Regions from separate parts of the Chromobacterium violaceum ATCC 12472 genome, predicted to be linked through region 1. Evidence: predicted binding sites of a transcription regulator. Region 1 holds the regulator's gene; the other holds the start of a gene.

Region 1 (5,244 bases):
CTACCGGTCTGCTGTTGGCCAAGCCCAATGCCGCCATCCTGTATGCGACGCTGGCCAAGGGGCCCAAGCTGCCGTTCGACTACCAGCTCAACTCCACCCGCCACTTCATGCGCGAACTGAACCGCCTGGGCGTGACCGGCGTCATCGACGCCGGCGGCGGCTTCCAGAACTACCCGGACGATTACCAGGTGATCCGGCAACTGGCCGACGCCGGACAGATGACGGTGCGGCTGGCCTACAATCTGTTCACCCAGAAGCCGAAGGCGGAAAAGGAGGATTTCCTGGCCTGGACCGCCGGCGTCCGCTACAAACAGGGCGACGACTATTTCCGCCACAACGGCGCTGGCGAGATGCTGGTGTTTTCCGCCGCCGATTTCGAAGACTTCCGCCAGCCGCGGCCCGAGATGCCGGCGGAAATGGAGGGCGAGCTGGAAGAGGTGGTGCGCGTCCTGGCGCAGAACCGCTGGCCGTGGCGGCTGCACGCCACCTACGACGAAACCATCTCCCGCGCGCTGGACGTGTTCGAGAAGGTGGACCGCGACATCCCCTTGCAAGGGCTGAACTGGTTCTTCGACCACGCCGAGACCATCTCCGAGCGCTCGATGGACCGCATCGCCGCGCTGGGCGGCGGCATCGCGGTGCAGCACCGGATGGCCTACCAGGGCGAGTACTTCGTCGAGCGCTACGGCGCGGCGGCGGCCGAGGCCACGCCGCCGATCGCCCGCATGCTGGAAAAGGGACTGAAAGTGTCGGCCGGCACCGACGCCACCCGCGTCGCCTCCTACAATCCCTGGGTGTCGCTGGCGTGGATGATCACCGGCAAGACCGTAGGCGGCCTGCGGCTCTACCCGCAGCGCAACTGCCTGGACCGCGAAACCGCGCTGCGGATGTGGACCGAGCACGTGGCCTGGTTCACCGACGAGGAGGGCGGGCGCGGCCGCATCGAGGCCGGCCAGCTGGCCGACCTGGTCGTGCCGGACAAAGACTTCTTCTCCTGCCCGGAGGATGACATCTCCTTTCTGGTGTCGGAGCTGACCATGGTGGGCGGCCGCATCGTCTACGCCGCGGGCGGTTTCGCCGCGCTGGACGACAATCCTTTGCCGCCGGCGATGCCGGACTGGTCGCCGGCGCGGACCTTCAAGGGATACGCCGCCTGGGGCGATCCAGACGGCGCCGGCCGCCATTCGCTGCAGCGCCGGGCCGTGGCCGCTTGCGGCTGCGCCAATGCCTGCGGCCTGCACGGCCACCAGCATGCGCGGGCCTGGGGGACGGCGTTGCCGGTATCGGACGCCAAGGGTTTTTTCGGCGCGCTCGGCTGCTCCTGCTGGGCGGTGTGAGAGGCGCGGCAAGGCCTCGGCGAGCTTGCTTCACGTTAAGGTTTCGTTCCGGGCATTTGGTGTAGAATGCCCGGATCGTTAACCCTTTGATGGATGAGTCAAAGATGTTCGCTGCTGACCAGACGATCGCCAAATTCGACCCAGAACTCGCCGCCGCCATCGCGGCTGAATGCCAACGCCAGGAAGATCACATCGAGCTGATCGCCTCGGAAAACTACACCAGCCCGGCCGTCATGGAAGCCCAAGGCTCCCAGCTGACCAACAAGTACGCCGAAGGCTATCCGGGCAAGCGCTTCTACGGCGGTTGCGAGCATGTGGATGTCGTCGAGCAACTGGCCATCGACCGCGTCAAGCAGCTGTTCGGCGCCGAATACGCCAACGTGCAGCCGCACTCCGGCTCCCAGGCCAACCAGGCGGTGTACTTCTCCATCCTGAAGCCGGGCGACACCGTGATGGGCATGAACCTGGGCCACGGCGGCCACCTGACCCACGGCTCCCCGGCTAACCTGTCCGGCAAGATGTTCAACATCGTCGCCTACGGCCTGAACGACAAGGAAGAAATCGACTACGACGACATGGAGCGCGTGGCGATGGAAACCAAGCCGAAGCTGATCATCGGCGGCGCGTCCGCCTACGCGCTGCGCTTCGACTTCGAGCGCATGGGCCAGATCGCCAAGAAAGTCGGCGCCTACTTCATGGTCGACATGGCCCACTACGCCGGCCTGGTGGCCGCGGGCCTGTACCCGAACCCGGTGCCGCACGCCGACTTCGTGACCTCCACCACCCACAAGACCCTGCGCGGTCCGCGCGGCGGCATCATCCTGGCCAAGGCAGAGTTCGAGAAGAGCATCAACAGCAACGTGTTCCCGACGCTGCAGGGCGGTCCGCTGGAGCATGTGATCGCCGCCAAGGCCGTCGCCTTCAAGGAAGCGCTGCAGCCGGCATTCAAGGAATACCAGCAGCAGGTGCTGAAGAACGCCGCCATCATGGCCAAGACCCTGGCCGAGCGCGGTTTGCGCATCGTGTCCGGCCGCACCGAGAGCCACGTGTTCCTGGTGGACCTGCGCGCCAAGGGCCTGACCGGCAAGCAAGCCGACGCGCTGCTGGGCCGCGCCCACATCACCGTCAACAAGAACGCGATCCCGAACGATCCGGAAACCCCGTTCGTCACCTCCGGCATCCGCATCGGCTCCCCGGCCATCACCACCCGCGGCTTCAAGGAAGCCGAGGCCATCGAAGTGGCCAATATGGTCGCCGACGTGCTGGACAACCCGAACGACGACGCGCTGATCGCCCGCATCGCCGAGAAGGCCACCGCGCTGTGCCACCGCTTCCCGGTGTACGCCAAGTAATCGACCGGTTCGCCGGATGCAGAACAGCCGCCCCAGGGGCGGCTTTTTCTTTGCGCCAGGCCAGGCTTCGTCCATGGCCGGCGGTGCGGGCGGGCGGCATTGCTGATAACATCCAACTATTGCAACCCACAGGATTATTGTCATGAAATGCGCGTTTTGTGGCAACCCGGACACCCAGGTGATCGATTCCCGCGTCAGCGAGGACGGCAGCAGCATCCGCCGCCGCCGCCGCTGCCCGGCCTGCGACAAGCGTTTCACGACCTTCGAAACCGCCGATGTGCGCATGCCGCAGGTGGTGAAGACCGCCGGACACCGTTCCGAGTTCGACATCGAGAAAGTGCGCACCAGCTTCCTGCGCGCGCTGCACAAGCGGCCGGTGTCCACCACGCTGGTGGACGAGGCGATAGACCGCATCTGCCACAAGCTGCTGCAGCTGGGCGAGCGCGAGGTCAGCAGCCGCCAGATCGGCGAGATGGTGATGAACGAGCTGGCGCGGCTGGACAAGGTGGCTTATGTGCGTTTCGCGTCGGTTTACCGCAGCTTCCAGGATATTTCCGAGTTCACCGACGCGATCAAGGAAATCCAGAAGTCCTCGCATTGACGGCGGCATGGCCGCTTGATTAGCCTTGGTGATTCAATTGTCATTTTGCGAGACACCATGAGCGCCATCGTCCAGAAACGCATCGTCCTGCTGCCGCCCGACATCATTCACGCCGGGCGGCTGTTCGCATTGATAGATCAGAGCCGCGACACGCTGCGCGCCTGGCTGCCCTGGGTGGATGCCACCCGCAACGAGGAGGACAGCCGGCAGTTCCTGGCCGGCGTCGCCGAAGGCGCGCGCAATGGCTCGGTTTGCGCGAGCTGGCTGATCGAGCGGGATGGCGAACTGGCCGGCTGCATCGACATCCACGGCATCAGCAAGCTGCATCGCTCCGGCTTCCTGGGCTACTGGCTGGCCGATCGCTTCGTCGGCAAGGGCGTGATGAGCGAGGCCGCGGCGCAGGCGCTGGACATCGGTTTCGGCGCGCTGGAGCTGAACCGGATCGTCATCGTGGCCGGCGTGGAGAACGACCGCAGCCGCGCGGTGGCCGAACGCCTGGGCTTCGTCCGCGAGGGCGTGCAGCGCGAGGGGCTGCATCTGGACGGCCGTTATCATGATGCCTGCCAGTACAGCATGCTGGCCGGCGAGTGGCGGGCGCGGCGATGAGCCTGGTGGAGATCCGCCCGCCCGAGCCGGCGCGCGACGCCGCGCGGGTCTACGCGCTGATCGAGCGCCACCGCGCCACCTTGTCGCAATGGATGGCCGGCATCGTCAGGCCGCGATCGGCGGCGGATACCGAAGCCTTTCTTTGGTCGCAAGCGGAAGGCAATGAGGAAGGGCGCTGCGCGCACCGGGTAATACTGGTGGACGGCAAAATCGCAGGCATCTGTTCGCTGCACGGCATCAATGCCGCGCACCGCTACGCGCGCTTGGGCTACTGGCTGGCCGACAGCCATGTCGGCCGGGGGGTGATGTCGCGCGCGCTGGCGCTGCTGATGCGCTACGCTTTCGAGGAGCTGGGACTGCACCGGCTGGAGCTGGGCTGCGCGCCGGAAAACCTGCGCAGCTGCCGCGTCGCCGAGCGCCTGGGCTTCCGGCTGGAGGGCGAGCTGCGCGACGCGCAGTTCCTCAATGGACGTTTCTGGAATATGCGTTGTTACGGCCTGCTGGCCGATGAGTGGAAGAATCGAAGATGACGGACTACAGCGCCGACGACTACCTGTACATGCAGCGCGCGCTGCGCCTGGCCGAGGGCGCGACGCGCCGGGCCGCGCCCAATCCCGGCGTCGGCTGCGTGCTGGTCAATCATGGCCGGGTGGTGGGCGAGGGCGCGACGCTGGCGCTGGGTTCCGACCACGCCGAAGTCCAGGCGATCAAGGACTGCCTGGCGCGCGGCGAAAGCCCGCGCGGCGCCACCGCCTACGTGACGCTGGAACCCTGCAGCCACCACGGGCGCACGCCGCCCTGCGCGGAGAGGCTGGTCAAGGAGGGCGTCGCGCGGGTGGTGGCGGCGATGGTGGACCCCTATCATGAAGTGTCGGGCCGCGGCATCGCCATGCTGCGCGCCGCCGGCGTCGAGGCGTCTGCCGGGCTGATGGAAGCCCAGGCGCGGCGGGCGCACCGCGGCTTCCTGTCGCGCGTCGAGCGCGGCAGGCCCTGGGTCACGTTGAAGGCCGCCGCCACGCTGGACGGCAAGACCGCGCTGCTGAACGGCCGCAGCAAATGGATCACCGGGCCGGAGGCGCGGATGGACGTGCAGCGGCTGCGCGCCGCGCATTGCGCGATCCTCACCGGCAGCGGCACCGTGTTGGCCGACGATCCGCAGCTGACCGTGCGGGAACTGCAGGTGGCCTCGCAGCCCTGGCGGGTGGTGCTGGACGGCGATTTGCGCACTGATCCGGCCGCGCGCGTCTACCAGGGCGGCGGCGCCTGGCTGGCCAGTTGCGCGGCGGACGCGGGCCGCTTGGCGGCGTTCCGCGGGCGAGGGGTGGAGGTTTTGACGCTGGCGCGCCTG
Region 2 (5,244 bases), 1.1 Mb from region 1:
ACAACCGACTCAATATTTACCGTCAGTTGCTTTTGGATAGCGTACCCCTGCCATTCCATCCGACTAAGGAGGCATGAATCATCCCGACTTTCCCGCCTGGGACTGAATGCGCTTCTCAGGCCATTCCCACCACTCGCCGGCGCGGCCCTGACAGACGTGATCGCAGCAGAGCGATATCGGCCGGACCATCTCGTCGCAATGGCGCCCAAACATGAGGTATGCACGAATATGTCTTGGAAAACATCGCTTTCGAAACCAGGTATCTGCACTGTTCTGTTATTGTCGCCCCTTGCCGCGCTGGCCTCGCTGGGCGGCAGCGCAAGCAGCGTGAACCAGGATCTGGCCGCGCTGAGCGGTCCGCCCTCCCGGGCAAGGAGCATCCAGCAATCCGCCCCGCAGCCCGTGGATGTCACGCCTCAGGGCGTCGGCTACCAGATCAAGGCCTTTTCCACCCAGGACGGCACCGCCGTGCGGGAGTATCTATACCAGGGCCGGGTATTCGGCGTCGCCTGGCATGGCCCCGCGATTCCCGATCTGCAACAGCTGTTCGGACAGGTCCACTACGCCAGTTACAGGAATTCGCTGCGGGCGCTGGAAAAAAGCCGCTCGGCCCAGGTCTCGCGCCGCGTGCTGTCGGTATCGAACTCCACCTTGGTGGTGAAAGCCTACGGCAAGGTGCCCAACTTCGCCGGCAGCGCATATGTCCCGCAATTGCTTCCGGCCGGTTTCTCCGCCGCGGACATCAAATGAAAGGGATCATCATGCGCCAACTACTCATCGCCACTCTCGCAGCCATCTCCAGCAGCGCCGGCGCGGCAAGCAATGTGCTGCCCATGCGGGTCCATCACAATGCGGTTGTGCAGGCCGCCAATCAACCAACCGTGAGCGTCACTCTGTGCCTGCCGGGACACACCGACGTCGACCACTGCCAGACCATCCCGGACATACTGGTGGACACCGGCGCCGCCGGCCTGCGCATCATGAGCGAAGCCTTAAAGCCCAGCCTGCGGACGGCGTTCGCGCCGGAAACCCATCACGGCATGGCTGTCGCCGAGTGCCTGCAATATGTGCAGAGCGCCGCCTGGGGCAGCGTGGCCCAGGCTGACGTCTGGCTGGGCACGGATCCGACTCTGGACAGGGGCACCAAGCCGCAATACGGGAAAATGGTGCCCTTCCAGTTGATAGGCGACAGCCGCGTGCCGGCCCCGCCTCTGGGCTGCAACTCCCAGGGGCCGCTGGAGGATACGGTGGAAGATTTCGGCTCCAACGGCACCATAGGGGTATCGCCGGACACGCTGGACCACAATCCGCTGTATTACACCTGCACCGCCTCAAGCTGCACGCGGCAGCGCCTGGCAGAGACGCAGCAAGTGCCCAACCCCGTAGGCCGCCTGCCAGACGACAACAACGGCGTGATCCTGCAGATGGACGCGCTGAGCAATGGACGCGTGCAAGAGTCCAGCAACGGCAAGCTGATCCTGGGCATCGGCACCGAGGACAACAACAAGCTCGCGCCGAACACCAAGATAGCCTACGTCAATGAAGACATGGGGATGAAGAGCATCACGCTCCGGATCGGTTCCAAGCCAGCCTCGACATTCAACGCGCTCTATTACGATGCCTTCGACAGCGGCACCAACACCCTGACTTTCCCCAGCCTCAACGGCCTATCCACCCTCTACCCGGGACGATGGTGGTACAACCCCGACAAGCCGGAAGTGGTGTCGATGTCGGTGACGGATGACAAGGGGGCGACCACCGCCGGCTACGCCTTCACCGTCGCGCCGACCGCGGAGAAAGACTTCGAGCATTACGCCGCCTTGGGCCAATTGGGCGGCCACGAGGACAGAATGGTGCTGATCGGCCTGCCCTATTTCTACGGCAAGACGCTTTACTTCGCGATGAAAGGCGCCAAGGTACCCAGCGCGGACGGCAAAACCACGTTGACCGGACCGTTCAACGGCCTGTGAACCCCTCACTCGGCATTCGCGCCCTCCCTTGGCGGAGAGGCGCGAACGCGCGTTTCTCCCTTCCCCCTCCAGAAAACGGCGCCCCTCCCCCCGCATTGCCTTGCGGAGGCCGCTTCCGCAAATTCACGCCATAGTCGTAGCGGGCGCGCAACAGTGCATGTCTACAACATCTAGTGCCTATTCAATCATGGGCAACAGCTGCTAGCGCATGCGAGGTTTCCTGCAATTTTCTGACGGTCCCATCCGCGCGCCATTTTCCCCGCCAAAAAATTTGCTTCCCCGCAAAGCCAATAACGGCGCGGCTTTCCGCCCTCGCTGCCAGATTTCCGGCCAAAGTCAAGACTTGAACTACGTCACCCCCACCACTAGAATTTGGGCAGATTCAGCGGTGCTGACGGTATATATTGTGTTTACCCACAGCCCGCACACAGCTTTTCAACAGAATTGTCCACAAGCCGACCTGCCCTCCAAGAAAGCAGCGCGGCCGGACGTAAACTTCTCTTTATCGAGGGATACATGCAACTGACCACCTTTGAAGGGCAAACCGCCGCGGAACTCGGCCGCGCAGCAGCGCCGCAAGCCGATTTCAGCCTGTACAAGACCATCCGACGCAATGGCGCGGTGGTGCCGTTCGAACCCGTCAAGATCTCCATCGCCATGACCAAGGCCTTCCTGGCCGTGATGGGGAATCAAGGCGCCACTTCCGCCAGCATCCGCGACAAGGTGGCCCAGCTGACCGAACAGGTGGTCAACGCGCTGATGCGCCGCAAGCCGGAAGGCGGCGCCATCCACATCGAAGACATCCAGGACCAGGTTGAGCTGTCGCTGATGCGCTTTGGCGAGCATGACGTGGCCCGCGCCTACGTGCTGTACCGCGAACAGCGCTCGCAAGAGCGCGCCGCCCGCGGCGAAGCGCTGACCAGCGTGCAGATCAACGTGCTGCGCAAGGACGGCCGCAAGCTGCCGCTGGACGTGCCGCGCCTGCGCGCCAGCATCGAAGCCGCCAGCAAGAACCTGGCCGGCATCGACGTGGACGCGATCCTGGCCGAAACCCTGAAGAACATCTACGACGGCGTGCCGGAAGAAGAAGTGGGCAAGTCCGCCATCCTGGCCGCCCGCTCCATGATCGAGCAAGACCCGGCCTACGATTACGTGACCGCCCGCCTGCTGATGGGCAACATCCGCCTGGAAATCCTGGGCGAGGCCGTGAGCCAGGACGAAATGGGCAAGCAATACGCGCCCTACTTCGCCGACTACATCAAGAAGGGCATCGCCGCCGAGCTGCTGGACGAAAAGCTAGCCGAATACGACCTGAAAAAGCTGGGCGCGGCGCTGGACGCCGAACGCGACCTGCAATTCGGCTACCTGGGCCTGCAAACCCTGTACGACCGCTACTTCCTGCACGTGGACGGCACCCGCATCGAAATGCCGCAGGCCTTCTACATGCGCGTCGCCATGGGCCTGGCGCTGAACGAAGTGAACCGCGAAGACCGCGCCATCGAGTTCTACAAGGTGCTGTCCAGCTTCGACTTCATGTCGTCCACCCCGACGCTGTTCAACTCCGGCACCCGCCGCAGCCAGCTGTCCAGCTGCTACCTGACCACCATCGCCGATGACCTGGACGGCATCTACGAAGGCATCAAGGAAAACGCGCTGCTGTCCAAGTTCGCCGGCGGCCTGGGCAACGACTGGACCCCGGTGCGCGCCATGGGCTCGCACATCAAGGGCACCAACGGCAAATCGCAAGGCGTGGTGCCGTTCCTGAAGGTGGTGAACGACACCGCCGTGGCGGTGAACCAGGGCGGCAAGCGCAAGGGCGCCGTATGCGCCTACCTGGAAACCTGGCACGCCGACATCGAGGAATTCCTCGAGCTGCGCAAGAACACCGGCGACGACCGCCGCCGCACCCACGACATGAACACCGCCAACTGGATTCCGGACCTGTTCATGAAGCGCGTGATGGAAGGCGGCGACTGGAGCCTGTTCTCCCCGTCCGAAACCCCGGACCTGCACGACCTGTACGGCCAGGCTTTCGAAAAGGCCTACACCGCCTACGAAGCCCGCGGCGCGCGCGGCGAGCTGAAGGTGTACAAGCGCATCCCGGCCCTGAGCCTGTGGCGCAAAATGCTGACCATGCTGTTCGAAACCGGCCACCCGTGGGTGACCTTCAAGGACCCGTGCAACATCCGCAGCCCGCAGCAGCACATGGGCGTGGTCCACAGCTCCAACCTGTGCACCGAAATCACGCTGAACACCAATGACGACGAAATCGCCGTCTGCAACCTGGGCTCCGTGAACCTGTCCGCTCACCTGAAGGAAGACGGCAGCCTGGACGCCGACAAGCTGCAGCGCACCATCCGCACCGCGCTGCGCATGCTGGACAACGTGATCGACATCAACTTCTACCCGGTGAAGAAGGCGCGCAATTCCAACCTGAAGCACCGTCCGGTGGGCATGGGCATCATGGGCTTCCAGGACTGCCTGCACATCAAGCGCGTGCCGTACGGCTCCAACGCCGCCGTGGAATTCGCCGACGAATCCATGGAAATGGTGGCTTACTTCGCGTACCTGGCCTCCACCGAGCTGGCCGAAGAGCGCGGCCGCTACCCGTCGTACAGCGGCAGCCTGTGGGACCGCGGCGTGCTGCCGCACGACAGCATCAACCTGCTGGCGGCCGAGCGCGGCGGCTACCTGGAAGTGGACCGCACCGAGCGCATGGACTGGAACAAGCTGCGCGAGCGCATCAAGCAGCACGGCATGCGCAACAGCAACTGCCTGGCCATCGCCCCGACCGCGACCATCGCCAACATCATCGGCGTGTCCGCGTCCATCGAGCCGACCTACCAGAACCTGTTCGTGAAGTCCAACCTGTCCGGCGAATTCACCGTCACCAACGAATACCTGGTGCGCGACCTGAAGGCCGCCGGCCTGTGGGACGAAGTGATGGTGGCCGACCTGAAGTACTTCGACGGCAGCCTGGGCCAGATCGACCGTGTGCCGGCCGAACTGAAAGCCATCTACGCCACCGCCTTCGAAGTGGACCCGAAATGGCTGGTGGAAGCGGCTTCCCGCCGCCAGAAGTGGATCGACCAGGCCCAGTCGCTGAACCTGTACATGGCCGGCGCTTCCGGCAAGAAACTGGACGAGCTGTACAAGCACGCTTGGCTGCGCGGTCTGAAGACCACCTACTACCTGCGCACCCTGGCCGCCACCAGCGCCGAGAAGTCCACCGGCCGCGGCGGCGAGCTGAACGCCGTGTCCAGCCAGGCGCAAA

What was found. Region 1 encodes NrdR, which represses ribonucleotide reductase genes. Its sites were predicted from a motif close to AAANACNATATATNGTNTTT; they were not measured.
Region 2: a site for NrdR is predicted at 2,363-2,382, ahead of CV_RS11190 (ribonucleoside-diphosphate reductase subunit alpha). Genes of this name have one in related genera too.

What each region holds. Positions count from the first base shown of each region.
Region 1 covers NC_005085.1:1,351,974-1,357,217, forward strand. The annotation lists gene CV_RS06225 (amidohydrolase) at 1-1,337, shown strand, start outside; gene glyA (serine hydroxymethyltransferase) at 1,442-2,689, shown strand; gene nrdR (transcriptional regulator NrdR) at 2,832-3,290, shown strand; gene CV_RS06240 (GNAT family N-acetyltransferase) at 3,348-3,896, shown strand; gene CV_RS06245 (GNAT family N-acetyltransferase) at 3,893-4,426, shown strand; gene ribD (bifunctional diaminohydroxyphosphoribosylaminopyrimidine deaminase/5-amino-6-(5-phosphoribosylamino)uracil reductase RibD) at 4,423-5,244, shown strand, end outside.
Region 2 covers NC_005085.1:2,471,906-2,477,149, reverse strand. The annotation lists gene CV_RS11200 (DUF2844 domain-containing protein) at 280-750, shown strand; gene CV_RS11195 (DUF3443 domain-containing protein) at 762-1,970, shown strand; gene CV_RS11190 (ribonucleoside-diphosphate reductase subunit alpha) at 2,487-5,244, shown strand, end outside.